3 regions of the Streptomyces sp. NPDC002004 genome follow, and region 1 is predicted to be linked to each of the others. Evidence: riboswitches for the same ligand, from Rfam matches in the RefSeq annotation. Region 1 holds a riboswitch; each other region holds the start of a gene.
The links. Region 1 has a riboswitch for cobalamin ahead of metE (5-methyltetrahydropteroyltriglutamate--homocysteine S-methyltransferase). Riboswitches for the same ligand answer to the same signal wherever they lie in the genome.
Positions count from the first base shown of each region.

Region 2: another riboswitch for cobalamin. It lies ahead of ACWCP6_RS13290 (ribonucleoside-diphosphate reductase subunit alpha); the one in region 1 lies ahead of metE (5-methyltetrahydropteroyltriglutamate--homocysteine S-methyltransferase).
Region 3: another riboswitch for cobalamin. It lies ahead of ACWCP6_RS23195 (cobalamin biosynthesis protein); the one in region 1 lies ahead of metE (5-methyltetrahydropteroyltriglutamate--homocysteine S-methyltransferase).

Region 1 covers NZ_JBSFDP010000026.1:84,923-94,356, reverse strand. Annotated here, with positions in the region: gene ACWCP6_RS28355 (AraC family transcriptional regulator) at 1-435, shown strand, start outside; partial or broken gene ACWCP6_RS28350 (transposase) at 723-1,245, shown strand; gene ACWCP6_RS28345 (hypothetical protein) at 1,754-2,176, shown strand; gene ACWCP6_RS28340 (hypothetical protein) at 2,566-2,742, shown strand; tRNA gene ACWCP6_RS28335 (tRNA-Arg) at 3,202-3,263, opposite strand; gene ACWCP6_RS28330 (hypothetical protein) at 3,251-3,640, opposite strand; gene ACWCP6_RS28325 (CbtA family protein) at 3,784-4,542, opposite strand; gene ACWCP6_RS28320 (CbtB domain-containing protein) at 4,563-4,784, opposite strand; cobalamin riboswitch at 5,223-5,440, shown strand; gene metE (5-methyltetrahydropteroyltriglutamate--homocysteine S-methyltransferase) at 5,630-7,939, shown strand; gene ACWCP6_RS28310 (hypothetical protein) at 8,285-8,464, shown strand; gene ACWCP6_RS28305 (hypothetical protein) at 8,582-9,016, shown strand; gene ACWCP6_RS28300 (restriction endonuclease) at 9,287-9,434, shown strand, end outside.
Region 2 covers NZ_JBSFDP010000006.1:263,089-272,522, forward strand. Annotated here, with positions in the region: gene mctP (monocarboxylate uptake permease MctP) at 1-1,345, shown strand, start outside; gene ACWCP6_RS13285 (GNAT family N-acetyltransferase) at 1,422-1,931, shown strand; cobalamin riboswitch at 2,068-2,191, shown strand; gene ACWCP6_RS13290 (ribonucleoside-diphosphate reductase subunit alpha) at 2,327-4,705, shown strand; gene ACWCP6_RS13295 (ribonucleotide-diphosphate reductase subunit beta) at 4,841-5,848, shown strand; gene ACWCP6_RS13300 (bifunctional albaflavenone monooxygenase/terpene synthase) at 5,897-7,270, opposite strand; gene ACWCP6_RS13305 (terpene synthase family protein) at 7,267-8,415, opposite strand; gene def (peptide deformylase) at 8,746-9,402, opposite strand.
Region 3 covers NZ_JBSFDP010000016.1:65,798-75,231, reverse strand. Annotated here, with positions in the region: gene ACWCP6_RS23210 (putative cobaltochelatase) at 1-1,594, opposite strand, end outside; gene cobN (cobaltochelatase subunit CobN) at 1,591-5,241, opposite strand; gene ACWCP6_RS23200 (cobyric acid synthase) at 5,238-6,770, opposite strand; gene ACWCP6_RS23195 (cobalamin biosynthesis protein) at 6,767-7,717, opposite strand; cobalamin riboswitch at 7,851-7,981, opposite strand; gene ACWCP6_RS23190 (hypothetical protein) at 8,208-8,432, opposite strand; gene ACWCP6_RS23185 (anion permease) at 8,445-9,434, opposite strand, start outside.

The DNA.
Region 1 (9,434 bases):
TCCGAGGCCGCCCTGCCACCGGAGACCCGCCACCAGGTTATGGTGCGGCAAATTCATGCATTCATCCAGCAAAACCTGCAGGACCCGGACCTGACGCCACCGGTAATAGCAGCCGCACATCACATCTCCCTCAGCTACCTGCACCGGATCTTTCGCCAACAGACAAGGGGGGAAACCGTCGCAGCCCAAATCCGCCGCCTCAGGCTGGAAGCCGTCCGCTGCGACTTGGCGGACCCCGCGCAGCGGACCGCGGCCATCCACACGATCGCCGCCCGCTGGGGCATCCCCCGCGTTTCCGATCTCACGCGCTCCTTCCGTGCCGCCTACGGCCTTTCACCCAAGGAGTACCGGCTTCAGGCCCTGATCGGCGCGCGGAAAGAGGGGGCTGTGGACGCAGCGCCAACCACCTCTGGAGGCAGTGTCAACACGGAGTGAGGGCGCTCCGGCAGTCTCGGCGGGGGGACACCTCACCCGCTGAAGGAGAAAGCCCGATGAAGAAGAGACCAAAAGAGCGTTTTGTCCCGGTGAGGTTGTTTGGTGAGGCTTCACCGGGGCGAGTTGAGAAGGCTGCTGGGGCGAAGGTGTTCCATGTGGTGGATGGGGCAGAGGCCGCTTCTCGGCCGTCCGTTTCCGCCGGTTCGCTCCTGTCTGATCCCAGGGCGCCCCCACTTGGCTCTACTTGCGCCCTGCAGGGACGGGCCGGCCGCCGGTGCTACCGAAACATGACGCGACAACGCCCGTATCCCAGCGACCTCTCCGATGCACGCTGGGAACTGATCGGACCCATCCTCACCAGGTGGCAGGCCGAGCGCAGGGACAGGGGTCTGGACATCGGCCGACCGCCCGAGCGCGACCTGCGCCGCCTGATGGATGCCATCCTCTACGTCGACCGCACCGGCATTGCCTGGCGTTACCTGCCGCACGACTTCCCACCGTGGGAGACGCTCTACGGCTACTTCGCCGCCTGGCAAAAGGAAGGCGTCTTCGACCAACTCAACGGCCTTCTGCGTCGCCTGGTGCGACGTCGAAGTCGTCCAACGCGAGCCGGCGTCAAAGGCTCCAAGGTGATTCCACGGCGCTGGGTCGTCGAGCGAACCTTCAGATGGCTCATGCACCACCGCCGACTGGCCCGCGACTACGAAACCCACCCCCCACCGCTCCGAAGCCATAATCCACGTCGCGATGATCGACCTCATGAGCCGCCGACTCACCCGCGAATCCACCCCAAACTGGCGCGACACCTGAACCTCGAACCAAACAACCCCGCCGGGACAAAACGCTCTTTTACTCAGCCCGCGCGGCACGGATGGCCCGCAGGGCCTTCTTCCCGGAGGCTGCAAGGGTGTCGATGAGGCGGCAGGCATACGCTTCTTCACCTGGAGAGTGCTTCTTTCCGTGCAGCCAACAGGACCCTACACAAGTCCCATCGTTGCAGGTCAGGACCACTCTCTGCTTATTTGATCAAGCCTCGGACACCTCACCTCGTGAAAGCGCGACACTAACGAACTACCGGCACACACCCCCGGGTCTTGTAGACGCACTGCGAACGAAATGTGCACTGATCGACAACGACAACGGGACGGCATCTGGGGCATTCTCGATCAAGTGCAGATCCGGCGTCTCGATCGCGCGGTCCGTGTAGGGGGCGGGCAGGAGACATCTTTTAAAGTCCCGCTCGAAGCCTTGTACCGTTGGCGGTCCCTCGCTAATCTGCATCTGCCAATTTGATCAATAGAGGGGGAAACTCATGCGGATGCCTCGCTTCGCGAAGAGTGCATTGACGGCGGCGATAGCGACTGGGGGGATGGTGGTGTTTGCCGCGGGTCCGGCGCAAGCAAGTCAAGATGTTACCGTCCATGTTTTGCGGTGCCCATTGGAGTACTGCGCCACTGCGGGGTACGGGTGGTTCCATGCGGATCCGGACGGGAGTCTGCCCGGTGACGCACTGAAAGCCTGCGACATGTACGCCGATGGGTATTCCATAAAGGCGTGGCTGTACAATCGAAACACTGGCAATGTCATTCGCACCGCCAGCACCGCCGGTCACGATTCGCCCTATTGTACGGATTGGAAAACCGGTGACCTTCCGGAGCAAACGCCGATCTGGGTCGATGTTTGCAAGATGTCGGGCACGACAAAAATCGAATGTTCTTATGGTGCCGAGGGGTGGAGTTGACGGCGTTTTCGCCGCTGCAATCCGCCCGCACACGTACCCATTCGTTTAGCCTCGAAGTTTCGTGACGGTCCGCCGACAGAGTCGGCGGACCGTTTTCGTGCTGTGGCTGAGGCTGGGCAGAACGAGGACCCGAGTGTCGTCTCGGGAGGGCCGTTTGTGCCCGCGGCCATGGTGATGGCGCTTCGTGAAAGTGGCTCTGGCTGCAGTTCCATTTTGAGCAATCCAAGCTGGCAAACGTGGACCGCGTTAACTCGTTCGGCCCATAGCGGTCGCTGCGGCGGATCAGTCGCGGTGTCATGACACTGCGCCCCGCGCTCAGAGCGGATGCGCGGCGGGTCTCGCACTTCAGACAGGCGAACCCGTGCAGTCAGTTTCGGAAGGTGGAGACAGTGACGCAGTTCAACAAGGGCGATCGTGTGGAGTACCAGGGGCAGGACAACCAGAAGCACACCGGAGAGATCCGGCGTATCCAGGGTGAGCCGCCCCAGGCGAGGTACACCGTCCGCGACGAGAAGACCAATGCGGAAGAGCAGATCGAGGAGCGGAAGATCGAGCGGTCGCTGTAACCACAGCATCGTGATGAGTCGCCCCCTGCGAGGGTGGGCGACTCATCGGCGTGAGGGACTTGCTGTCCGGCAGCCGGCGCATCGAGGACCTGCTACGAGTGAAACGCAGCCTGCCCGTGTCCGAGGTGCCTGGCGTCCCGTCCAGGGGCTTCATCGTTTCCGGGTCTCATCACTGCGTGGTGGCCTGTCGGGTCGACAGGGCCAGGCTGAAGCTAGGACTCATCGGTCGCCGCTGAGGTTGCAGCGGTACCCGGCTCTGTGTCCGAGGCTCCGCGTCCTTGCCCGGAGTACGCGTTCGTTTTCAGGCTTGGCCTGCGGCGATGGACCAAGATCCCGTCCACGCCTCGTCCACAGACCGCGACATACGCCCGCTCCGAGCGGCACACGCTCGCACATACGCGAAGACGCCGACCGCAGCGTTTCCGCTGGTGACGGGGTCTTTGGGCACCTCATGCAGGGTGCCCCCGGCAGGATCCGAACCCGCGCACACGGCTCCGGAGGCCGTTCGCTATCCGCGCGGCGCCGAGGAAGAAGGCTCGACGCCGGAGTTCCGTCCGGCGACCGGGCGCCGATGACGGTCCAGCAGATCCGCCACCGCGCAGCGCAGACAGGCATGTGGGGCGTTCCCCGCCGGGCCGCCCGGGGTGCACGACGGGCCCCCGTCGGCCGCGGCTCCCCGCGGCCCGTCGCAGCCGTCCGGCGGGCGGCCGACGAGGGTCTCCAGTTCCCGCAGCAGTTCCTCGGTCCGCTTCACCTGGTGGGCGAGGACCCTGACCCGGGCGCTCTGACCGCCGATCTGCCGTCGGCTGGCGATCAGTTGCTCGTACTCCTCCGGGGTCAGGGCGACCGCCTCGCGGCCACCGAGCGTGATGCGGCGCGGCTGGGGATGTCTGGCCACTCGGGTCCTCCGCTCCTCGCCCCCGTCGTCCTGGCTGACCGGTCCGCCCGACGGGGCACGTCCGTCGTCCGGGTCCATCGGTGCCGGAAGAACGTGAGAGGGCCCCCGGATGGTTCCGCGGGCCCTCTGGTGCATCGGGTGGTTCAGCTCGAGGCGGCGACCGCCCGGCCGGATGCGGCCGATGCCGGCTGCGGGGACAGCAGACGCTGTGCCAGCTCGCCGAAGATCAGTCCGAACCCGCCCCACAGGGTGATCTGCATGGCGAGGGCGGAGAGGCGGAACCGCCACAGCAAAGTGGCGGGGAAGTCCTTCGGCACCTCGTTGATGACGGGCAGGAAGGCGTACGCCAGCCCGATCGCGAGGACGAAGCCGGCCACCGCGACGAGGGTGGCGTACCAGGTGCCCAACTGCGGCGCGAGCCGCTTGCCCAGGATCACGGCGGCGACCGCGAGGAGCACGCTGAGCAGCATCATCAGGAAGTACAGGGTGGTCCGCTTGCCGATGGTGCCGGGGTCGCCGACCGACGGCGGGTTGGCGGGGTACTTCAGGAACGGCACGACGTACACGGCGAGCAGTGCACAGCCGGACAGCAGCAGCGCGGTGGCCCGCGGTGAGAAGCGCCCGACACGGCCGAGCGCGAAACAGTAGGCGAGCGCGGCGATGCCGCCGAAGGCCACCCCGTAGACCAGGACGCCGGTGGCAAGGCCGGCGGTGGACTGCAGGGTGCGGGAGACGAGTTCGACCTCGTGCTCGTGCGCCGGGGCGTGGGCCTCTTCGAAGCCGATGGCGCTGTCGACGTTCGGTTCACCCAGGAAGTAGGCGACCAGGAGGGCGAGCACGCCGGCACCCAGGCCGGCGAGCATGCCCCGAACGAGCAGGTTTCTGACCGTTGCGGAGTTCATGGGTGTGCGGCTTCCCTACGTCAGTGGCAGGGGAAGCCGAGCAGGTGGCGGGCGTCGTGCACCCACTCGTGGACGTCCGCGCCGTTGAACACGGAGGTGGCGCCCTGCTCGGCGCCGACGAAGTACAGCAGGACCATCATCAGGATGCCGAAGAACGCCGCCCAGGGGGCGATCGCGCCGATCGGCAGCTTGGCGGGAAGAACGGGGGTGGTGGCAGTCGGCTGGGCGACGTGCTGCGCCATGGCAGGGCCTCCTCTGGGAGTTCGCGTCCCATCTCGGTGGTGCACAGAACGAGCGGGCAGCGGGTCTGACTCACGAGGCGCCCCGCCCGTCCGGGCGGTCCGTCTCGTTCACAGTGGCGCGACCGTGCCGGATTCCCACCGGCTTCCGCCATACCCCTCGTCGATATCGCACAGACCGTACCGCGTGTAGGCGACCCGGCCAAGACCGCACCATCTGGCGTGATCTTCATCTCCCGGGGGGGCGGTCCGGCCGTTGTGCCGTGCGGGGCCACCGCGCGGGGCGGCCGTGCTTCCCGCCGCTGCGGAAGCCGCCTGGGCCGGGGACCCGTCACGGGTGGCGCGGCACGCCGGGGGCGCTCGAGCCGTTCGCGGACGCGGCAGCCCATGCCCCGCGACCCACATGGCGGAATGCTCGCCCCGCAAGGCTGCACGGCCCCTAGGCTGGCCCGTGCAGCTGGTTCGCCCCGTCAGCCGGACGGGAGCGTCGCAAGAGGGAACCCGGTGGAAATCCGGGACTGCCCCGCAGCGGTGAGCGGGAACGACCGCCGTCATACGCACTGGGCCCCGCCGGGCCTGGGAAGCGACGGCCAGTAGGTGTCCTCCCCCATGAGGACGTGCCCGCGAGTCCGAAGACCTGCCCGCTGCCCGCGTACGGAAGGTCGTGCGCGGACATCCCGGTGACCTCGAGGGCAGGTCGGTGGCACCCCGGACCAGTCGTCCGGGGAGTACCTACCGGGCGGACGACGGTGCCGCGGCGCACGCAGTCGTACCGTCCGGTCGTCACCCCTTCGCGCTCTCGTCCCGTCGCCGGGATCTCAGGGATTCATCTCGCGAAGGAGATCTCCGTGACAACAGAACCGGCAGCCCGGGCCACCGTGTACGGCTACCCCCGCCAGGGGCGCAACCGGGAACTGAAGAAGTCGATCGAGGACTACTGGAAGGGCCGCGTCACCGCCGACGGCCTGCGGGCCACCGCCGCCGGACTGCGGCGGACCACCTGGCGGGAGCTGGCCGACGCCGGCGTCCACGAGGTGCCGACCGGCGACTTCTCGTACTACGACCATGTGCTGGACACCACCGTGATGGTCGGTGCGATCCCCGCACGCCACCGGGCCGTGGTCGACGCCGACCCGCTGTCCGGCTACTTCGCCATGGCGCGCGGCACCCAGGACGCGGCACCGCTGGAAATGACCAAGTGGTTCGACACCAACTACCACTATCTGGTGCCGGAGTTGGGTCCGAACACAGTCTTCGCGGCCGACTCGGCCAAGCAGGTCGCGGAGCTGAAGGAGGCCATCGGGCTCGGCCTCACCGCCCGACCGGTCCTCGTCGGGCCCGTCACCTACCTTCTGCTCGCCAAGCCCGCACCCGGTGTGGCCGCCGGCTTCGAGCCGCTGACCCTGCTCGACCGGCTGCTGCCGGTGTACGCCGAGGTGCTAGCGGACCTGCGTGCGGCGGGCGCCGAGTGGGTGCAGCTCGACGAACCGGCCCTCGTCGAGGACCGTACGCCCGCGGAGCTGAAGGCCGCCGAGCGCGCCTACCAGGCACTCGGCGCGCTCACGGACCGGCCGAAGCTGCTCGTCGCCTCCTACTTCGACCGGCTCGGCGAGGCCCTGCCCGTCCTGGCCAAGGCCCCGGTGGACGGGCTCGCCCTGGACTTCACGGAGGCCGCGTCCGCCAACCTCGACGCGCTCGCCGCCGTGGGCGGACTGCCCGGCAAGCGTTTGGTCGCCGGCGTCGTGAGCGGACGGAACATCTGGGTGGCCGACCTGGAGGCGTCGCTCGCCGCGCTCGGCACGCTGCTCGGCCTCGCCGACCGGGTCGACGTGGCCGCGTCCTGCTCGCTGCTCCACGTCCCGCTCGACGCGGCCGCGGAACGGCACATCGAACCGCAGGTCCTGCGCTGGCTCGCCTTCGCCCGCCAGAAGACCGCCGAGATCGTCACCCTCGCCAGGGGCCTCGCCCACGGCGCCGGAGCGATCGCCGCCGAACTCGCGGCCAACCGCGCCGATCTGGCGTCCCGTGCCGGGTCGCCCATCACCCGGGACCCCGCCGTGCGGGCCCGTACCGCCAGCGTCACCGAAGTCGACGCACACCGGTCCCAGCCGTATGCCGAAAGGGCCGTCGCCCAGCGCGCCCGCCTCGGGCTGCCGCTGCTGCCGACCACCACGATCGGCTCCTTCCCGCAGAGGGACGAACTGCGCACCGCGCGGGCGGACCTGCGTGCGGGCCGCATCGACCCGGCCGGCTACGAGGACCGCATCAAGGACGAGATCCGGGAGGTGGTCTCCTTCCAGGAGAAGACCGGGCTCGACGTCCTGGTGCACGGCGAGCCCGAACGCAACGACATGGTCCAGTACTTCGCCGAGCAGCTCACCGGCTACCTCGCCACCCGGCACGGCTGGGTCCAGTCCTACGGCACCCGCTACGTCCGTCCGCCGATCCTGGCCGGCGACATCTCGCGGCCGGAACCGATGACGGTGCGCTGGACGACGTACGCCCAGTCCCTCACCGGCCGCCCGGTCAAGGGCATGCTCACCGGCCCGGTCACCATGCTCGCCTGGTCCTTCGTCCGCGACGACCAGCCCCTCGCCGAGACCGCCCGCCAGGTCGCCCTCGCCCTGCGGGACGAGGTCGACGACCTCGAGGCGGCCGGGACCCCGGTCATCCAGGTGGACGAGCCCGCCCTGCGCGAGACACTGCCCCTGCGGGCCGCGGACCGGCCGGCCTATCTGGAGTGGGCCACCGAGGCGTTCCGGCTCACCACGGGCGGGGTACGGCCGGACACCCAGATCCACACCCACATGTGCTACGCCGAGTTCGGGGACGTCCTCCAGGCCATCGACGACCTCGACGCCGACGTGATCAGCCTGGAGGCCGCCCGCTCCCACATGCAGATCGCCCGGGAACTGGCCGCCCACGGCTACCCGCGCGAAGCCGGGCCCGGCGTGTACGACATCCACGCGCCGCGCGTCCCGAGCACCCAGGAGGTCGCGGCGCTGCTGCGCACCGGTCTGAGGGCCCTCCCGGCCGAGCGCCTGTGGGTGAACCCCGACTGCGGCCTGAAGACCCGCGGCCGGCCCGAGACCCACGCCTCCCTGGAGAACCTGGTGGCTGCGGCCCGGACGGTCCGCGCGGAGATCTCCGGGTCCTGACCCGCCCCGGGCCAGGGGCCGGTGGGGCGCGTCCCGTGTCCCACCGGCCCCCACCGGCCTCCCGCCAAGGGCCCGGCCGCGCACACGGCCGCCCTCACCCCGGGGCGGGGCCGCTCCCTCGCATCGCCGCGCCACCCCGGCGCCGGTACGTCGCAACGCGCGTCGATGCAGGGTGACTTGGCCAGGTGAGGTACGTACTTTCACGGATGCCCGGAAGTCTCACCGACTGGGACGCTTGTCGTCCGAGCACCGCCCCGGGAGCGGCCCCCGTCGAGGTGCCGGGTCCGGGCCCCAGGACGCGGTGGGGCGCAGCACGGTGCATGACCGGAATCGGGAGAGAACGTCATGACGGAAGCCCAGGACACGGGCAGCGGCCTCGGGCTGTGGAGAGCGCTGGTTCTCGTCGGAGCGCTCGGGGTCGCCATCGGCCTGATCGGCCACATCCTCGTACTCGGCCTGCTGGCCCCGCCCGTTGCGATCGTCGGCGTGATCGGTCTGACCATCGCCCGACGCAAGCAGCGCTGACGCAACCGTCCGCCCGTCGGTGCTGGACGTACCGACGGCGGACGCCGCGCGCGCCCGGGCGACGGAACGCCTCGGACGGGTGCGCACGGACGACCACCTGCAGAGGAGGGACCCACTGTGTCGACCTGGAACGGAATAGGAACCAAGTACCTCGGGTTCGGAAACCGCAACCGCGACGGCAGTCACTACGCCACCGAGTGGGCCGTCGTCCTCGACCTGCCGCTCGCACCGCTGCGCCGCCATCGTCTGACCGTCGGCAGCACCGTCTACACGCCGATCGGGACCGGCGGCAGATCGGTCACCAGATACACCGTGCACGAGGAGACCCCGCTCGACGTCCGCGAGATCGTGCGCACCTATCTCATCTGGTGGTTGCTGGGCCCGCTGGTCTCCGTGGGACCGGCGGCGCTGCTGCTGTGGTCGGTGCGTGACAAGCAGGACGGGGGTTTCGGGTTCTGGGCGTTCATCCTGGGCCTGTCCGCTGCCTGGGTGTTCGGCTCCCTGGCCGCGATGAGCACATACAACCGGCGCCGGCGCGGGCTTCCGAAGTGAGCCGGCGGCCCCGGGAGCGGCGGGGCTGACCGACCGGCCCTCCCCTACGGGAGCACGTCCTCGGAGCGGACGGCCGCCCTGCCGTCACCGGCCGCGTGCGGTGGCCGTGGCACGTTCGACGTGGGCAACAGCTGCCCAGCACGCGGAGGTTCGCGCGACGGACACGAGTGGTGGCCGAGCGGGCGACCGGACATGCCCGTGACAACAAGTCAATGATCTTGGGCATCTGTAGACGGATGAACCGCCGTCCCTGTCCAGGAGGAATTCAGCATGACCATACCCGTGCGCCCTGCACGACGCATGGACCGCGATCGTCGCTTCGATCTGCGCACCACCACCCTGTTCTTTCTCCTGCTGGCGATCACCATGTGCATGCTGGCGTTCCTCGCACGCACCGCGGTGGGCGTCGTCGAACGCC
Region 2 (9,434 bases), on a different contig from region 1:
CTACCCGCTCATCTTCACGTTCCTGCCGCGCCTGTGGTCGGTCTCGCACCGGCACGGTTATGTGACGACCTCGGACTTCGTCCGCGGGCGCTTCGGCTCCAAGGGACTGTCCCTCGCCGTCGCGGTCACCGGCATCCTCGCCACGATGCCCTACATCGCGCTCCAGCTCGTCGGCATCCAGGCCGTGCTGGACGTGATGGGCGTCGGCGGCGGCGACAGCACCTTCTGGCTCGTCAAGGACCTGCCGCTGCTCATCGCCTTCGGCGTGCTGGCCGCGTACACCTACTCGTCCGGACTCCGCGCTCCCGCGCTCATCGCGTTCGTCAAGGACACCCTGATCTACATCGTCATCGCCGTCGCGATCATCTACATCCCGATCAAGCTGGGCGGCTTCGACGACATCTTCGCCAAGGCCGGTCACGCCTTCGCCCAGACCAACCCCGCGACCGGCAAGCCGCGCGGGGCGCTCGCGCCGCCCGAGGCCGGGCAGTGGACGTACGCGACGCTCGCCCTGGGTTCGGCGCTGGCGCTGTTCATGTACCCGCACTCGATCACGGCGACGCTGTCCTCGCGCAGCCGTGAGGTGATCCGCCGCAACACCACGATCCTGCCGCTGTACTCGCTCATGCTGGGCCTGCTCGCGCTGCTCGGCTTCATGGCGATCGCGGCGGGCGTCAAGGTCACCAACGGCCAGCTCGCCATCCCGCAGCTGTTCGAGGACATGTTCCCCGACTGGTTCGCGGGCGTCGCCTTCGCCGCGATCGGCATCGGCGCACTGGTCCCCGCGGCCATCATGTCCATCGCAGCGGCGAACCTGTTCACGCGCAACATCTACAAGGACTTCATCAAGCCGGACGCGACGGCGGAACAGGAGACCAAGGTCTCCAAGCTCGTGTCGCTGCTGGTGAAGGTGGGTGCGCTGGTCTTCGTCCTGACCATGGACAAGACCGTGGCCATCAACTTCCAGCTGCTGGGCGGCATCTGGATCCTGCAGACCTTCCCGGCGCTGGTCGGCGGCCTGTTCACGCGGTGGTTCCACCGCTGGGCGCTGCTCGCCGGCTGGGCGGTCGGCATGGTGTACGGGACGTTCGCCGCGTACGGCGTCGCCTCGCCGACGCAGAAGCACTTCGGCGGCAGCGCGAAGGAGATCCCGGGCATCGGCGAGATCGGCTACATCGGTCTCACGGCCTTCGTGCTGAACGTCGCGGTGGCCGTCGTCCTCACCCTCGTCCTGAAGGCCGTGAAGGCCCCTGAGGGCGTCGACGAGACGTCCCCCGACGACTACACGGCGGACGCGGGCGACGCGGGCGTACAGCAGGAGATGCCGGCCGCCGCGGGCCACTGACCTCCACCCCGTCCAGGGCAGCGGGCCGCCGGACTTCCGGCGGCCCGCTGCCCTGTCCGTCGTGCACACTGCCCGCATGGACATCGTCATCAGACAAGCGGAAGCAGAGGAGTTCGCCGCACTCGGCGAGATCACCGCGCAGGCCTACCTCGGCGACGGGCTGCTCTCCTTCGGGGAGAGCGACGGGTACCTGGTGAACCTGCGCGATGTCGCGGGGCGGGCCGAGCACGCCGAGGTGCTGGCCGCCGTGGACGGCCTCGGCCGGGTCCTGGGCGGGGTGACCTTCGTCCCGTCGCCGGCAAGTCCGATGGCCGATCTGGCGCGCGAGGGCGAGAGCGAGATCCGGATGCTCGCGGTGGCGCGGGAGGCCCGCGGTGCGGGCGCCGGAGAGGCGCTGGTGCGCGCGTGCGTGGACCGGGCCCGGGCGGCCGGCCGCACCCGCGTGGTGCTCTCCACGCAGCGCGCCATGCACGCGGCCCACCGGCTCTACGAACGCCTCGGCTTCACCCGCGCCCCGGAGCGCGACTGGAACCCGATCCCGCACATCGACGACATCGACCTGCTCGTCTACGAGTTGGCGCTGTAGCGGCGCGAACACTCCCGGGAGCTTTCGGCTCCTCCCCCAAGCTCCCGGCTGCGCTCGAGCAGGGGGCACCCCCATACCCAGAGCCACCCTCACGACACAACATGTAGGGGTGCTCTGGCAACCCGGCACAAGATGTATGCTCTTGCTCGCTGTCGCTGCAGGGGAATCCGGTGCCAATCCGGAACTGTCCCGCAACGGTGAGCGGGCGCGCACGCGCGTGTCCGTGCAGTCCGAGGACCTGCCGACGGCGCACCCGGTCCGTCCGTTCCGGGTGCCGTTGACGTCCGGGCTCCGTGGAGTGGGCCGGTGGACGCGTGCCCGTACCGCTCCCGCGTGTGCGCCGGTGTGCCCCGCTGCCCTCCCGAGGCCCATGAGCCCAGCGAGGGAGAGCTCACGTGACCATCGCGCCTGCCGATCCGGCTTCAGCGAGTCATGCCCAGGCGGAAGCCGTCCAGCCCCAGGCCGACGGACCCGGGACCGCGCTGCTGCGGACCCTGACCGACCTCACCGCCGACCTCCCCGACGCCGACCCCGGCCGGGTGGCCGCCGCCGCGCTGCGCGGCCGTTCCGCCGCCGCCGACGAGACGGAGCTGCGCGAGCTGGCGACCGAGGCGGCCGCGGGGCTCATCTCCGAGGACCCGGCTTACTCGCGGCTCGCGGCCCGGCTGCTGACCATCAGCATCGCCGCCGAGGCGGCCTCGCAGGGCGTGCGTTCGTTCTCCGACTCGGTCGCCGTCGGCCACCGCGAGGGCCTGATCGCGGACCGCACCGCCGACTTCGTCACGATGCACGCGGCGCGCCTGGACGCGCTCGTGGACACCGCGGGGGACGACCGCTTCGGCTACTTCGGCCTGCGCACCCTGCACAGCCGTTACCTGCTGCGGCACCCCATCACACGGCGCGTCGTCGAGACGCCGCAGCACTTCATGCTGCGCGTGGCGGCCGGGCTCGCCGAGGACGACAGCACCCGTTCGGTGGACGAGGTCGCCGCCCTGTACGGCCTGATGAGCCGTCTGGACTACCTCCCCTCCTCGCCCACGCTCTTCAACTCCGGTACGCGCCACCCGCAGATGTCGTCCTGCTATCTGCTGGACTCGCCGCTGGACGAGCTGGACTCCATCTACGACCGCTACCACCAGGTGGCGCGGCTGTCGAAGCACGCCGGCGGCATCGGCCTGTCGTACTCGCGCATCCGTTCCCGCGGCTCCCTCATCCGCGGCACGAACGGACACTCCAACGGCATCGTGCCGTTCCTGAAGACCCTCGACGCCTCGGTCGCCGCCGTGAACCAGGGCGGACGCCGCAAGGGCGCCGCCGCGGTCTACCTGGAGACCTGGCACTCCGACATCGAGGAGTTCCTGGAGCTGCGCGACAACACGGGCGAGGACGCCCGTCGTACGCACAACCTCAACCTCGCGCACTGGATCCCCGACGAGTTCATGCGCCGGGTGGCGGCCGACCAGGACTGGTCGCTGTTCTCGCCGGCCGACGTGCCCGAGCTGGTCGACCTGTGGGGCGACGAGTTCGACGCCGCGTACCGCAAGGCCGAAGCGGCGGGCCTGGCGAAGAAGACGATCCCCGCCCGGGACCTGTACGGCCGCATGATGCGCACCCTCGCGCAGACCGGCAACGGCTGGATGACGTTCAAGGACGCCGCCAACCGCACGGCCAACCAGACCGCCCTGCCCGGCCACACCGTCCACTCCTCGAACCTGTGCACCGAGATCCTGGAGGTCACGGACGACGGCGAGACGGCCGTGTGCAACCTGGGTTCGGTGAACCTCGGCGCGTTCGTGCGCGACGGCGACATCGACTGGGAGCGGCTGGACGAGACCGTCCGTACCGCGGTGACCTTCCTCGACCGGGTCGTCGACATCAACTTCTACCCGACCGAGCAGGCGGGGCGCTCCAACGCCAAGTGGCGGCCGGTGGGCCTCGGTGCGATGGGCCTGCAGGACGTGTTCTTCAAGCTGCGGCTGCCCTTCGACTCCGCCGAGGCCCGGGCCCTGTCCACGCGGATCGCCGAGCGCATCATGCTCGCCGCGTACGAGGCGTCCGCGGACCTCGCCGAACGCAACGCCCCGCTGCCCGCCTGGGAGAAGACCCGGACGGCCCAGGGCGTCCTGCACCCGGACCACTACGACGTGGAGCTCGCCTGGCCCGAGCGGTGGGCGGCGCTGCGGAAGCGGATCGCCGTGACCGGCATGCGCAACTCGCTGCTTCTGGCGATCGCGCCGACCGCGACCATCGCGTCGATCGCGGGCGTCTACGAGTGCATCGAGCCGCAGGTGTCGAACCTGTTCAAGCGCGAGACGCTGTCCGGTGAGTTCCTCCAGGTCAACTCGTACCTGGTGCAGGAGCTGAAGCGGCTCGGCGTGTGGGACGCGCAGACCCGGGAGGCGCTGCGCGACTCCAACGGCTCGGTGCAGGGCTTCACCTGGGTGCCGGCCGATGTGCGCGAGCTGTACCGCACGGCGTGGGAGATCCCGCAGCGCGGGCTCATCGACATGGCGGCGGCCCGCACCCCGTTCCTGGACCAGTCCCAGTCCCTGAACCTGTTCCTGGAGACGCCGACGATCGGCAAGCTCTCCTCGATGTACGCATACGCCTGGAAGCAGGGCCTGAAGACGACGTACTACCTGCGCTCGCGCCCGGCGACCCGGATCGCGCGTGCGGCTCAGGCGCAGGCGCCCATCCCGGCCCAGGCGGCGCCCGACGCGGACGCGGTCGCCTGCTCCCTCGAGAACCCGGAGTCCTGCGAGGCCTGCCAGTAGCTCCCGCCCCTGCCCGAGCGCTCGGCTCCTCCCCCCAGCTCTCGACTTCGCTCGAGCAGGGGGGACCCCATGAGCAGGGCCATCCCAGTCCCGACCGCCACCCCAGGAGGACGGCGCCTCGCGCCGACAGCAACGATGCGTAACACCAATCTGCTCGACCCGGGCTTCGAGCTCACCCTGCGTCCCATGCGCTACCCGGACTTCTACGAGCGCTACCGGGACGCCATCAAGAACACGTGGACCGTCGAGGAGGTCGACCTCCACTCGGACGTCGCGGACCTCGCGAAGCTGACGCCCGCGGAGCAGCACCTCATCGGCCGTCTGGTCGCGTTCTTCGCGACGGGCGACTCGATCGTCGCGAACAACCTGGTGCTGACGCTGTACAAGCACATCAACTCCCCCGAGGCGCGGCTGTACCTGAGCCGCCAGCTGTTCGAGGAGGCCGTGCACGTCCAGTTCTATCTGACGCTGCTCGACACCTACCTCCCCGACCCGGAGGACCGGGCGGCGGCCTTCGCGGCCGTCGAGAACATCCCCTCCATCCGCGAGAAGGCAGAGTTCTGCTTCAAGTGGATGGACTCGGTGGAGAAGATCGACCGCCTCGAGTCGCAGGCCGACCGCCGGCGCTTCCTGCTGAACCTGATCTGCTTCGCGGCGTGCATCGAGGGCCTGTTCTTCTACGGGGCCTTCGCCTACGTCTACTGGTTCCGCTCGCGCGGTCTGCTGCACGGCCTGGCCACCGGCACCAACTGGGTGTTCCGTGACGAGACCATGCACATGAGCTTCGCGTTCGAGGTGGTGGACACCGTCCGCAAGGAGGAGCCGGAGCTCTTCGACGACCAGCTCCAGCAGCAGGTCACGGACATGCTGAGGGAGGCCGTCGAGGCGGAGCTGCAGTTCGCGCGTGACCTGTGCGGCGACGGTCTGCCGGGGATGAACACGGAGTCGATGCGGCAGTACCTGGAGTGCGTGGCCGACCAGCGGCTCCAGCGCCTCGGGTTCGCCCCGGTGTACGGCTCGGAGAACCCGTTCTCCTTCATGGAGCTGCAGGGTGTGCAGGAGCTGACCAACTTCTTCGAGCGCCGCCCGTCGGCGTACCAGGTCGCCGTCGAGGGCTCGGTGTCGTTCGACGACGAGTTCTGATACCTGTGTGTCCCGCCCCGTCGGGGGTTCGGGGCGGGACACACGGCCCTACCTCGGCTCGGTCCGCAGCACCGGGCGCTTCGGCTGGAGCGTGATGCCGATGCGGGGCTCCGGGTCCGTCCCCGGGACGGCGCGGAGCCGCCACTTCGGCACCACCGTCGCCAGCACGATGGCGAGTTCGGCCATGCTGAAGTGGTCGCCCGGGCACTTACGATTGCCGACGCTGAACGGCATCATCGCGAACGGCGGTACGCCCGCCGCGCGTTCCGGCAGCCAGCGGTCCGGATCGAACTCCAGATGCCGGTCGAATGCACGCGGATCACGCTGCATCGCGTACGGACTGTAGACGATGTCCGCACCGGCCGGAATGCGATAGCCGCCCAGCTCGGTATCGTCGACGGCCTGCCGGGTCAATATCCATACGGCGGGGCGTATGCGCATCGACTCGGTGATGACATTGTTCGTGTGCGTCAGTTTCCGGACATCTCCGAAGACAATCGGCCGGTCCGCTGCCACGGTCTTGACCTCGTCGCAGATCCGGTTTTCCTGTTCCGGATGCCCGGCGAGCAACTGGAACGTCCACGTCAGTGTCGAGGCGACGTTTTCGGCGCCGGCCACGAGCAGTGAGACGACTTGGTCGTGCACCTCCTGCTCGTTGAGCGCTTCACCATTTTCGTCCTTTGCCCCCAGCAATGCCGCGAGCAGATCCGCGGGGTCCTTGCCGGACGCCCTGCGCTCGTCGACGATCTCGTCGACGAGGCGGTGCAGATCGGCCAGCGCCCGGTCGAACCGGCGGTTCGCCGGCAGCGGGAGCCGGTAGAAGGGGCTCACCGACAGCACCATGCGCCGGTACAGGCCGCTGAACACCGTGTGCAGCGAGGTGCTCAGCCGGTCGGCGCGCTCGTCGATGGAGTCCACCTCCAGTAGCGACCGCGCCACGATCCGCACGGCCGTGCGGAACGACTCGGCACCGATGTCGACGGTGCCGCCCGGCGTCCAGCGCGCCGCCATGGCGCGCGCCTCCTCCTCCATCACGGCCGCGTAGTCGGCGATCCGCTCCGGCCGGAACGCGGGCTGGACGGTGCGCCGCTGACGGCGGTGCAGGGGGCCGTTGCTCGTCGCGACGCCCTTTCCGAGCAGCACGCCCAGGGTCTCCCACAGGGGGCCGCCGACGGCGTACCCGGGGCTCTTCAGCAGCGCCCCCACGAGTTCGGGGTCCGTCACCGCGTACGCCGTCCTGGGGCCCAGTGCGATCCGTACGAGGTCGCCGTGGTCGCGCAGTCCCGCCAGGAAGCCGAGCGGGTCGCGCAGCAGGCTCCAGGCGTGCCCGAGCAGCGGGGCGCCGCCGGGCAGCAGGGGCGGGGTGCGCAGTTGCTCGGGGCCGGGCCCCGTGGTCGCCGGAAGCGTGGATTCGACGCTCATTCCTCACCTGCCCGGTCTCCGGCCGGCTCACCGACCGGGTCGCTGATGTAGGGGGGCATGGACCGGTCGTCCCAGCTGTCCACCCGGTACCGCCCGGACTCGTGGTGGAACCAGTACACGGAACTGAACCAGTTCCGCATATTCGAAACGCAGGACTTCACGGCCGCCGAAAGGTCTTCGAGTCCGTCGCCGCCGCCCGCGAGTGCCCCGGCGAACCGGTACACGTCCCGTTCTGCGACCAGGAATTCGGAAATACATCCCTCGACCCTGCGGTGCACTTCCCGCACCGCTTCTTCGAGAGTTAATCCCTCATGGTGGATGAGGCTGATTCCGAGGTTGTGAACCTCATCCCCCGCGAGTTCCTTGGGCAGCGAACACAAATCGTTGTACCAGGCCGCGAAATCCTGGCACGCAAGCGCCGCCCTGCGATAGGACGGATTTTCCAGGACCACTTTCGGGAGTTCGTACCCGGCAGCGGGTTCGAGCAGGTCGAGCCAAATCCAGTGCGCGAAGGTGAGCCGCCGCAGTTCCAGATACGAGGCGACCGTCGGCACCGTTCCCGCCGCGCGGTTACGGAATTCCTGGTCGTATGCGTCGATGACCGCGTGGAAGTGCCCGGCGAACCGGGCGTTCCACCGCTCGCCCAGGTACGAGTAGAGCCGGTCCACGCTGTCCGCGAATCCGGCGACCAGCGGGTCCCCGTGGTGCAGATGCTCCTGGGGGGACTCCAGTGCCGTGTGCAGCCGCGCGTGCAGCCGCCGCCAGGAGTCCGCCCGGCTGTGCACCGCATCGCGGTCGTGGCGGTCGTCCCAGACGAAGAACCACGCGCTGAAGTCGGCTATCGCCTGAAGGACCTCGTCGGGGGCGCCGATGTAGTAGCCGGCCATCAAGTCGGTGTAGCGCAGACCGTCGGCATACTGCTCGACCTTGTCGGCCGGCATCAGGCGTTTTTCGAGCAGCCAGTCCCTGGTCTTCTGCTGAAGCTTTGGCCAATACGGATGCAGCTGTCGAGGAAACGCGTCCTCGATCACCCGTAGAGAGAGCGCCGGCGGCACGGTTGCCATGTGCGACCGCGCGGTCCGTGTCGGTGCGGCGTGTGAAGACACCGTGTACATCGACGTAGTGCAGTGTGAGAAAGCAGGCACGAACAAACCCCTCTCAGCCGCCTGTCGGCGGCACGCCCCCCTCGCCGTGCCGGGCGCGCGCCGTTGCGTATCCCCGCGCTTTCCATTCAGCACCACAACTGACCGTTCAGGGAACAGATTTGCTTCACTCACTACCCCGGGGCGCCTGGAAGATCCCCTTACGTGACTGATTTCGGATTAAGTGAGCGCATCCGAGACCAGTCCCGACCGATTGGGATCGCCTCCGACATGACGAGGCCCGGCCGGGAAGGGCCCGGCCGGGCAGGTTCCGTAAGTCCACGGTTATCTCAACGACCCCAGGAGCATGGGGAGTTGACCGTGGCCACGGGCTCAGTCGTTCGACACGACGGGGTAGCGGGGGGTGCCCTCCTCCATCTGGCGGAGCGCGTCCTTGCGGTCCCGCTTGGAGAGGCGGTCGATGTAGAGCCGGCCGTAGAGATGGTCCGTCTCGTGCTGGAGGCACCGTGCGAAGTAGCCCGTGCCCCGCACCTTGACCGGGTTGCCCTTCTCGTCCTGTCCGGTCACCTCGGCGTAGTCCGGGCGGGCCAGCGCGGCGTACGCGGTCGGCACGGACAGGCAGCCCTCGTTGCTGTCGTCCAGACTGCGCTGCTCGGCGGGCAGCTCCTGGACCACGGGGTTGCACACCACACCCACGTGCCGCACGCCCTCGTCGTCCATGCAGTCGTACACGAAGACCTTGAGGTCGACGCCGATCTGGTTGGCGGCAAGGCCCACGCCCTCCGCCGTCCGCTGGCTGGCGAACATGTCGTCCACGAGCCGGGACAGCTCGTCACCGAACTCGGTGACGTCCTTGCACTCGCGGTGCAGCACCGGGTTGCCCACGACCGTGATCGGGCGGGACGTGCCGCGCTCGCGGTAGGCGGCCTCGCGCGCCTCGCAATCCTCGGTGTCGATGACGAAGCCCTCGTCGTCCACGGGGAGGACCGCCGTGATCTCGGGCCCCTGCTGAGTGTCCTGCTGCGCCATCGCCGCCGTACGCCTTCCGTCCGAATCGTTCA
Region 3 (9,434 bases), on a different contig from region 1:
CGAGCAGCAGCGACAGCACGGCGCCCTTCACGGCGCTCATCCGCTGCCGCGCCGCCATCGACCCGGAGGCGTCGACGACGAACAGCACCAGGTTGCCCTCGCGCCCCTCGCGCGTCGCCTGCCGCAGGTCGTCGCGGCGTACGACCAGTCCGGGCCCCGACCGTCCGCGCGCCCGCTGGTGCGGCGCCGCCGCCTGCACGGTCGCCGCCAGATGCAGTTTGGTGAGCGCGCCGCGGGGCCGGCGCGCCCCGGTCGTGCGGCCGTGCTCGGTACGGGCCCTGGAGCGGCGCCCCGCGGCGCCCTCGCCGAGACCGGGCACGGTCAGCACCTTCGTACGGAACGGCTCTGCGGCGCGCACGGCGGCCTGCTCGGCACCGGAGCCGCCGCGCCCCTCGCCGTCGTCGGACGGCCGGCCCATGGAGTGGCCCGGGTCGCTCGCTCCGTCGGCTCCGTCGGCCTCGGCGCTCTCCGGCGCCGGACCCTCGGCGTCGCCGTCCCGGGGCGGCGCGTCCGGACCGCCGTCCTGCGGCGGCCGGCCGCCGCCCCCGTCCGGACCGTCGGGGTCCGGGTCGTCGTCCTCGTCCGCAGCGAACTGCTCCAGCGTCTCGTCGAGTTTGTCCTCGTCGAGACCCGGCGCGTCGAAGGGGTTGCGGCGGCGCCGGTGGGGGAGAGCCAGCAGCGCGGCCTGCCGCACGTCCTCGGCGAGCACCTCGGTGCGGCCCGCCCAGGCGGCCAGCGCGGTCGCCGTGCGCGCCATCACGATGTCCGCGCGCATCCCGTCGACCTCGAAGGCCGCACAGGTCGCGGCGATCTGCCGCAGCGCACCGTCGCCCAGCCGGACCGACGGCAGCAGGGCCCTCGCGGCCACGATCCGCCCGCGCAGCGCCTGCTCCTCGTCGGCCCAGCGTCCCGCGAACCCTTCCGTGTCGTCGTCGTAGGCGAGCCGCCGCCGCACCACCTCGACGCGCTGGTCGGGTTCGCGGGACGCCGACACCTCCACGGTCAGCCCGAACCGGTCGAGCAGCTGCGGCCGCAGCTCGCCCTCCTCCGGGTTCATGGTGCCGACCAGCAGGAAGCGGGCGGCGTGCCGCACGGACACGCCCTCGCGCTCGACGTACGACGCGCCCATCGCCGCCGCGTCGAGCAGCAGGTCGACCAGGTGGTCGTGGAGCAGGTTGACCTCGTCGACGTAGAGGATGCCGCGGTGCGCGTCCGCGAGCAGGCCGGGCTCGAACGCCTTCACGCCCTCTGCCAGCGCCCGCTCGATGTCCAGCGCGCCCACCAGCCGGTCCTCGGACGCGCCCACGGGCAGCTCCACCATGCGCGCCGGGCGCGGCCCGCCGGAGCCCGCCTCGTGCGGGCCGTCCGGGCACCCCGGATCCGGTGCGGCGGGGTCGCACGAGAACCGGCACCCGGCGACGACCTCGACCTGCGGCAGCAGCGTCGAAAGCGCCCGCACGGCCGTGCTCTTCGCGGTGCCCTTCTCGCCGCGCACGAGCACACCGCCGACGGCCGGCGACACGGCGTTCAGCAGCAGCGCCAGCCGCAGATCGTCCTGCCCGACGATCGCGGTGAACGGATAGGGGGTACTCACTCGTCGCCCTCCAGGTCGCCTTCCAGCTCCAGATACGTGGCGCGCAGCCGCTCCAGCGTGTCCGCGTCCGGCTCCGCCCACAGCCCGCGCTCGGCGGCCTCCAGGAGCCGCTCCGTGATGCCGCGCAATGCCCACGGGTTGGACTTCTTCATGAAGTCGCGGTTCTCGGCGTCGAAGACGTACTCGGCGCTGAGCTTCTCGTACATCCAGTCGTCGACGACCCCCGCCGTGGCGTCGTACCCGAAGAGGTAGTCGACGGTCGCCGCCATCTCGAACGCGCCCTTGTAGCCGTGCCGGCGCATCGCCGCCATCCAGCGCGGGTTGACCACGCGGGCGCGGAACACGCGGTGCGTCTCCTCGCCCAGGGTGCGCGTGCGCACCTGGTCCGGTACGGCGCTGTCGCCCACGTACGCCTCGGGCGAGGCACCCGTGAGGTGGCGCACCATCGCCACCATGCCGCCGTGGTACTGGAAGTAGTCGTCCGCGTCGACGAGGTCGTGCTCGCGTGTGTCGACGTTCTTCGCGGCCACCGCGATCCGCTTGAACGCGGTCTCCATGTCCCCGCGCGCGGCGCGCCCGTCGAGCCCGCGCCCGTACGCGTAGCCGCCCCACACCGCGTACACCTCGGCGAGGTCGGCGTCCGAGCGCCAGTTGCGCGCGTCGATGAGCGGCAGCAGCCCCGCTCCGTACGCACCCGGCTTCGAGCCGAAGATGCGGGCCGTGGCGCGCCGCCGGTCGCCGTGCTCGGCCGTGTCCTCGTCCGCGTGCGCCCGTACGTAGTTGCGGTCGGCCGGCTCGTCCAGCTCCGCGACCGTACGGACCGCGTCGTCGATCAGCGCCACGACGTGCGGGAAGGCGTCCCGGAAGAAGCCGGAGATGCGGACCGTGACGTCGATGCGCGGCCGGCCCAGCTCCTGGAGGGGAACCACCTCGAAGCCGGTCACCCGGCGCGAGGCGTCGTCCCACACCGGGCGGCAGCCCAGCAGCGCCAGGATCTCGGCGATGTCGTCGCCCTGGGTGCGCATCGCGGAGGTGCCCCAGACCGTCAGACCAACGGACTTCGGGTAGGTGCCCGTGTCGCTCAGGTAGCGCGCCACGAGGGAGTCCGCGAGCGATTGTCCGACCTCCCAGGACAGCCGGGAGGGGATCGCCTTCGGGTCGACGGAGTAGAAGTTGCGGCCCGTCGGGAGGACGTTCACCAGACCGCGCGTCGGCGAACCCGACGGGCCCGCCGGGACGTAGCCGCCGTCCAGCGCGCGCAGGATGTGCGCGATCTCGTCCGTCGTACGGGCCAGCCGCGGCACCACCTCGCGGCACGCGAACTCCACCACGGCCACCGCGTCGGCGAGTTCCGTGCCCACGGCCTCGCGGACCACGGCGGGCGCATCGGCGACGGCCCAGCCGCGGGTCTCCATGGCCTCGGCGACCCGGCGGCACAGCTGCTCCAGCAGGTCGATCGTGTCGGCGGCGGTCCGGGAGGGACCGGACACCAGCTCCGTCAGCTCCGCCGGCACCTTCACCGGCGTTCCCGGCGCCGCCAGCAGCTCCTTCTCGTCGAGCCCGAAGTGGGCCGCGAGACAGGCGCGCAGGCCCGGCAGCGCGTGCGCCTGCCCGCCCCACACCTGGGAGGCCCGCAGCACGGCCAGCACCAGATTGACCCGCGGCTCACCGACCGGCCCGCCGCCGAGGATGTGCAGACCGTCACGGATCTGCACGTCCTTGATCTCGCACAGATAGCCGTCGATGTGCATGACGAACTCGTCGAAGGCGTCGTCGTCGGGCTGCTCGTCGACATGCAGGTCGTGGTGGAGCTCCGCCGCCTTGACCAGCGTCCAGATCTGGGCGCGCACGGCGGGCGCCTTCGCCGGGTCCAGGTCGGACACGAGCGCGTACTCGTCGAGCAGCTGCTCCAGCTTCGCCAGGTCGCCGTAGGTGTCGGCGCGCGCCATCGGCGGCACCAGGTGGTCGACGACCGTGGCATGCCCGCGGCGCTTGGCCTGGGTGCCCTCGCCGGGGTCGTTCACGATGAACGGATAGATGAGCGGCAGATCGCCCAGCACCGCGTCCGGGGCGCAGCCGCCGGACAGTCCGAGGCCCTTGCCGGGCAGCCACTCCATGGTGCCGTGCTTGCCCATGTGCACGATCGCGTCCGCGCCGAAGGTGTTGTCCAGCCAGCGGTACGCCGCCATGTAGTGGTGCGACGGCGGCATGTCCGGGTCGTGGTAGATCGCGATGGGGTTCTCGCCGAAGCCGCGCGGCGGCTGGATCATCACGACGACGTTCCCGAACTGCAGGGAGGCCAGGACGATGTCGTCGCCGTCGACGTACAGGCTGCCCGGGGGCTCGCCCCAGGCCTCCAGCATGGCCTCGCGCAGCTCCGGGTCGAGCGTGTCGAACCACGCCCGGTAGTCGGCGAGCGGCACGCGCGCGGGTGCCGCCGACAACTGCTCCTCGGTCAGCCACTCCACGTCGTGGCCGCCGGCCTCGATGAGCCGGTGGATCAGCTCGTCGCCGTTGTCGGGGTAGCCCTCGACGGCGTATCCCGCGTCCCGCAGGGCGTCGAGCACCCGCACAGCCGAGGCGGGGGTGTCCAGACCGACCGCGTTGCCGACGCGCGAGTGCTTCGTCGGGTACGCCGTGAAGACGAGGGCGAGCTTCTTGTCCTCGTTCCGCCGGTGCTTCAGCCGGGCGTGGCGCACGGCGATGCCCGCGACCCGGGCGGCGCGCTCGGGGTCGGCCCGGTACACCGGGACGTCGTCGGGGCCCTGCTCCTTGAAGGAGAACGGCACCGTGACGAGGCGCCCGTCGAACTCGGGGATCGCGACCTGCATCGCCGCGTCCATGGGGGAGAGCGCCGCGTCGGACTCCGCCCAGGCGGCGCGCGACGTGGTCAGGCACAGGCCCTGGAGGACCGGGATGTCGAGCTCGGCCAGCGCGCCGATGTCCCAAGCCTCCTCGTCGCCGCCCGCCGACGCCTGCGAGGCGTGCGTGCCGCCGGCCGCGAGGACCGTCGCGACCAGCGCGTCCGTCCGCCCCAGCAGCTCGTACAGTCCGGCGTCGGCGCCGCGCAGCGAACCGCAGTACACCGGCAGGGCGTTGGCGCCGCGCGCCTCGATCGCGTCGCACAGGGTGTCCACGAACGCCGTGTTCCCGGAGAGTTCGTGCGCCCGGTAGAACAGCACGCCGACCGTCGGGCGCCCCGCCACGGACGGGCGCTCGCCGTGGACGCCGTACTCCGGCATCCTGCGCGGCTCCTCGAAGCCCTCGCCGGTCAGCAGCACCGTGTCGGACAGGAACCGCGCCAGTTCGGCGAGGTTGTCCGGGCCGCCCTCGACGAGATAGCGCAGCGCCTCCGCGACCACACCCGCCGGTGCCGACGACTCGGCCATCAGCTCCGCGTCGGGCACCGACTCGCCGCCCAGCAGGACCGTCGGCAGCCCGGATGCCTTCAGCGCCGCGAGCCCGTCCTCCCAGGCGCGCTTGCCGCCCAGCAGGCGTACGACGGCGAGGTCCGCGCCCTCGACCAGCGCGGGCAGTTCCTCCCGGACGTCCACCCGGGTCGGATTGCCGATCCGGTAGGGCGCGCCCGAGGCACGGGCCGCCAGCAGGTCCGTATCGGCGGTGGACAACAACAGCACGGTGCTCATGGCGCTCCCGGTGGAATGAAAGGCAGTCCCGACGGAGCGCCCGACTCGATGAGCCGCAGCAGCGCGTCCGTATCCGCGTGTTCTTCGATCAGATCGCCGAGCCGGTCGAGCTGCTCCTCGCGCAGCGCGCCGAACGACGTGTCGGGCGAGGGCACGAAGCGGCGGCCCGCGGCGGCGGCCACCTCGCGCAGAAAGGCGCGCCGGAACCCGTCGGACTCCAGCGAGCCGTGCCAGTGCGTGCCCCACACCGGGCCCACCCGGCAGCCGTCCAGGGGGTGTCCGGCGTCGTCGCACATCAACGCGTCGCCGCCCAGCACCTCGGCGACGCCGTGATGGATCTCGTATCCCTCGACGTACTCGCCCAGCGCCCTGCCGGACGGACGCGTGAGCGTCTTCTCCCGTGCGAAGCGCACCCGCACGGGCAGCAGTCCGAGACCGTCCACGGAGCCCGCACGTGACTCCACCTCGTCCTCGATGTGCTCGCCCAGCAGCTGGTAGCCGCCGCAGATCCCGAGCACCGGGCGCCCCTCGGCGGCCCTGCGTGCCAGGGCCGCCGCCAGACCGCGTTCCCGCAGCCACTCCAACGCCCGTACCGTGCCCCGGGTCCCCGGCACGATCACCAGGTCGGCGTCGGCGGTCTCCTCGGGGCGGTCCACGAACCGCACGACCACGCCCGGCTCGGCGGCGAGCGCGTCGACGTCCGTGAAGTTGGACATGAGAGGGATCGCGCAGACGGCGACCCGCAGCACGTCCTCGCCGACCGGCGGCGCCACGACGGACTCCCGCACCGTGCCCCGCAGCGACACCCGCAGCCCGTCCTCCTCGTCGATCCCGAGGCCGTGCCGGTAGGGCAGAACGCCGTAGGACGGCCGTCCGGTGAGGTCGCGCAGCATGTCGAGACCGGGTTCCAGCAGCGACACGTCGCCGCGGAACTTGTTGACCAGATACCCGGCGACGAGCTCCTGGTCCGCGCGGTCCAGCAGCGCGGTCGTACCGAAGAACGACGCGAACACCCCGCCGCGGTCGATGTCGCCCACGACGAGCACGGGCAGCCGCGCGGCCCGCGCGATGCCCATGTTCACGATGTCCGTCCGCCGCAGATTGATCTCGGCCGGACTGCCCGCCCCCTCGCAGATCACGGCGTCATGGCTGCCCCGCAATTGCTCCAGGCACTCCAGGACGGTCCCGAGCAGCGCCTCCTGCCGCCCGCCGTGGTAACCGCGTGCGCTCAACTCGCCCACCGGCCTGCCCATGAGCACCACCTGGCTGCTCCGGTCGCTCCCCGGCTTGAGCAGCACCGGGTTCATCAGCGCACTGGGCTCCACCCGGGCGGCCTGCGCCTGCATGGCCTGTGCCCGTCCGATCTCGGCACCCTCGCGGGTCACGAAGGAGTTGAGGGACATGTTCTGCCCCTTGAAGGGGGCGACCTTGACCCCCTGTCGGACGAGCCACCGGCAGATCCCGGCGGTCACGACGCTCTTGCCCGCGTCCGACGTGGTGCCCGCGACCAACAGTCCGCCACCGCTCATGACGTCCCCCTCCACAGCCGACGACGGCCGGCACCCACGGCGATGCCCGCCCCGAGGGCGAGCCAGCTCACCCGACGCGACAGCCGCACCGCCCGTTCCACGTCGGCCACGCCGACGGTCCGTCCGGCGCCGTTGAGCACGGGCCGGTGTTCCACCCGCCCCCCGTAGGACAGCGTTCCGCCGAGCCGTACGCCGAGTGCCCCGGCGAACGACGCCTCCACGGGGCCCGCGTTGGGACTCGGATGCCGGTCCGCGTCGGCACGCCACGCCCGCAGGGCGCCCCGTGGGTCGTCGCCCGCGATGGCGGCCAGCGCCGCGGTGAGCCGGGCCCCCGGCCATCCGGCGAGGTCGTCCAGCCGCGCCGAGGCCCAGCCGAACCGCCGGTACCTCGGCGACTTGTGCCCCACCATCGCGTCCAGCGTGTTGACGGCCCGGAACCCGACCAGCCCCGGAACACCGCCCAGGGCGCCCCAGACCAGCGCCCCCACGACCGCGTCGGAGGTGTTCTCGGCGACGGACTCGACCACGGCCCGGGCGATTCCCGGGCCGTCCAGCGCCTGAGGGTCCCGTCCGCACAGATGGGGCAGCCGCTCCCGCGCCCCCTCGACGTCCCCGGCCTCCAGCGCGGCGCCGACGGCCCGCGCCTCCCGGCCCAGTGACGTACCGCCGACGACGGCCCAGGTCGCTGCCGCGGTCAGTGCGACGGAGGCGGTACCGGAGGTGCGGACGGAACGCGCGGCAAGCGCTGCGAGTCCGGTGGCGCCACCCGCGCACACCAGGGTGTGCAGCGCTCCCCACCCGCGGTGGTCGCGCCACAGCACGCGTTCCACGGCGCTCGCCGCACGTCCGAATCCGGCGACCGGATGCCCGCGGCGGGGATCGCCGAACAGGAGGTCACCGAGGAGGCCGGCGGTGGCGCCGTACGCGAAGACACGTTCGCCACGCATCGGTTCAGGCCGCCGTTACGCCTCTGGAAACCCTCGTACGCGTCGTGTGCACAGAATCGGGTGACGGGCAGCCCGGCATCGCTGTATGTCCTCACTCAGGGTCCGCGCCCTGGTTCGACGGAAACGACGACGAGAGTCTCCTGGCTCCCGGATCCGCAGCTCCCCCGGTCTTCCAACCCCATGGTGCGGGCCGTGACTTCCGGTGTGGGGGAGTGCTCCCCGGTGACAGTGGCGGGACCGCGCCGGATTCGCACCGGCTTCCTCTCCTGCCGCCGTACATGGCCCGGGCAGTCCACCACGCCCCGAGAACACCCGTCAACTTGCCGCTGACCTGCGACGGGGGAGTGTGCGCAGGCACACATGCGCCCTGTGCGCGGGGGCACACGACAGCGCACGTGGGCGCACACGACAGCGCGCGCGGGGCGGGGACGACCGAGCGTCCCGCACCCCACGCGCGCGTGGTGCTGCTGTTGTCCTGCCGTGGCCCGGGTCAGGCGACGATCAGGAAGATCCCGTAGCCGACGGCCGCCGCGCACGCCGCGAAGCAGACGTACGCACCGGTGACCGCGAGGGCCGCGGAGCCGCCGCCCTGTGTTGCCGAGGTCTCCCGCTTGGAGAGTCCGACGACGCCGAGGGTGAACAGGCCGACGAGGCCGACCGTGACCATGAGGCTCACTCCGAAGACGGAGCCGAGAGCTGCCCAGTCGATGTTCATGCCGTTCTTTCCTTACACCCTGGCCGGGCGGCCGGCGGAGTCGGCGGCCGAGCCGGCCGCGACGGTGGTCTTCAGATCGTCGCTCTCGCCGTCGGTCTGCGTGCCGTCGCCCTGTGCGGGAACGGCGGCCACGGTGCCCGCCGGGGGCGGCGTGACGGCGGCGATCGCGGTCGTCACGGCTCCGGCCGGCTCGGCCTCGACGTCGTTGACGTTGTCACGGGTGACCGGCTTGCGGCGGGACAGCGTCCAGATGACGCCCGCGCCGGCCACGAGCAGCACACCGGTGGTGACGATGCCCCAGGTGCCCTGCTTGCTCAGGAACTCGGCGCTCGCACCGACCAGACCGGCGGCGGGCAGCGTCAGGCCCCAGGCGATGAGCATCCGGGTCGCCGTGGACCAGCGGACCACGCTGCCCTTGCGGCCCACGCCCGCGCCCATGACGGCGCCGGAGCAGACCTGGGTGGTGGAGAGGGAGAAGCCGATGTGGGACGAGGCCAGGATCGCGGTCGCGGCGCTGGTCTGCGCGGCGAAACCCTGCTGCGGCGCGAGGTCGGTGATGCCCTTGCCCATGGTGCGGATGATGCGCCAGCCGCCCAGGTAGGTGCCGAGCGCGATGGCGAGGCCGGCGGAGGTGATGACCCAGACCGGCGGGTTGGCGCCGGGGTGCAGCACGCCACCGGTGACCAGGGCCAGCGTGATGATGCCCATGGTCTTCTGCGCGTCGTTCGTGCCGTGGGCCAGCGAGACCAGGCCCGCGGAGGCGATCTGCCCGGCGCGGTAGCCCTTGGCGGTCGTCTTCTCGTCGGCCTTGCTGCCGATGCGGTACGACAGGCGGGTCGCCAGCATGGCGGCGAGTCCGGCCACGACCGGGGCGCAGACGGCGGGGATCAGCACCTTGGTGATGACGGTCGAGCCGTCCACCGAGGACCAGCCCGCGGACATGACCGCGGCACCGATCAGCCCGCCGAAGAGGGCGTGCGAGGAGCTGGAGGGCAGACCCAG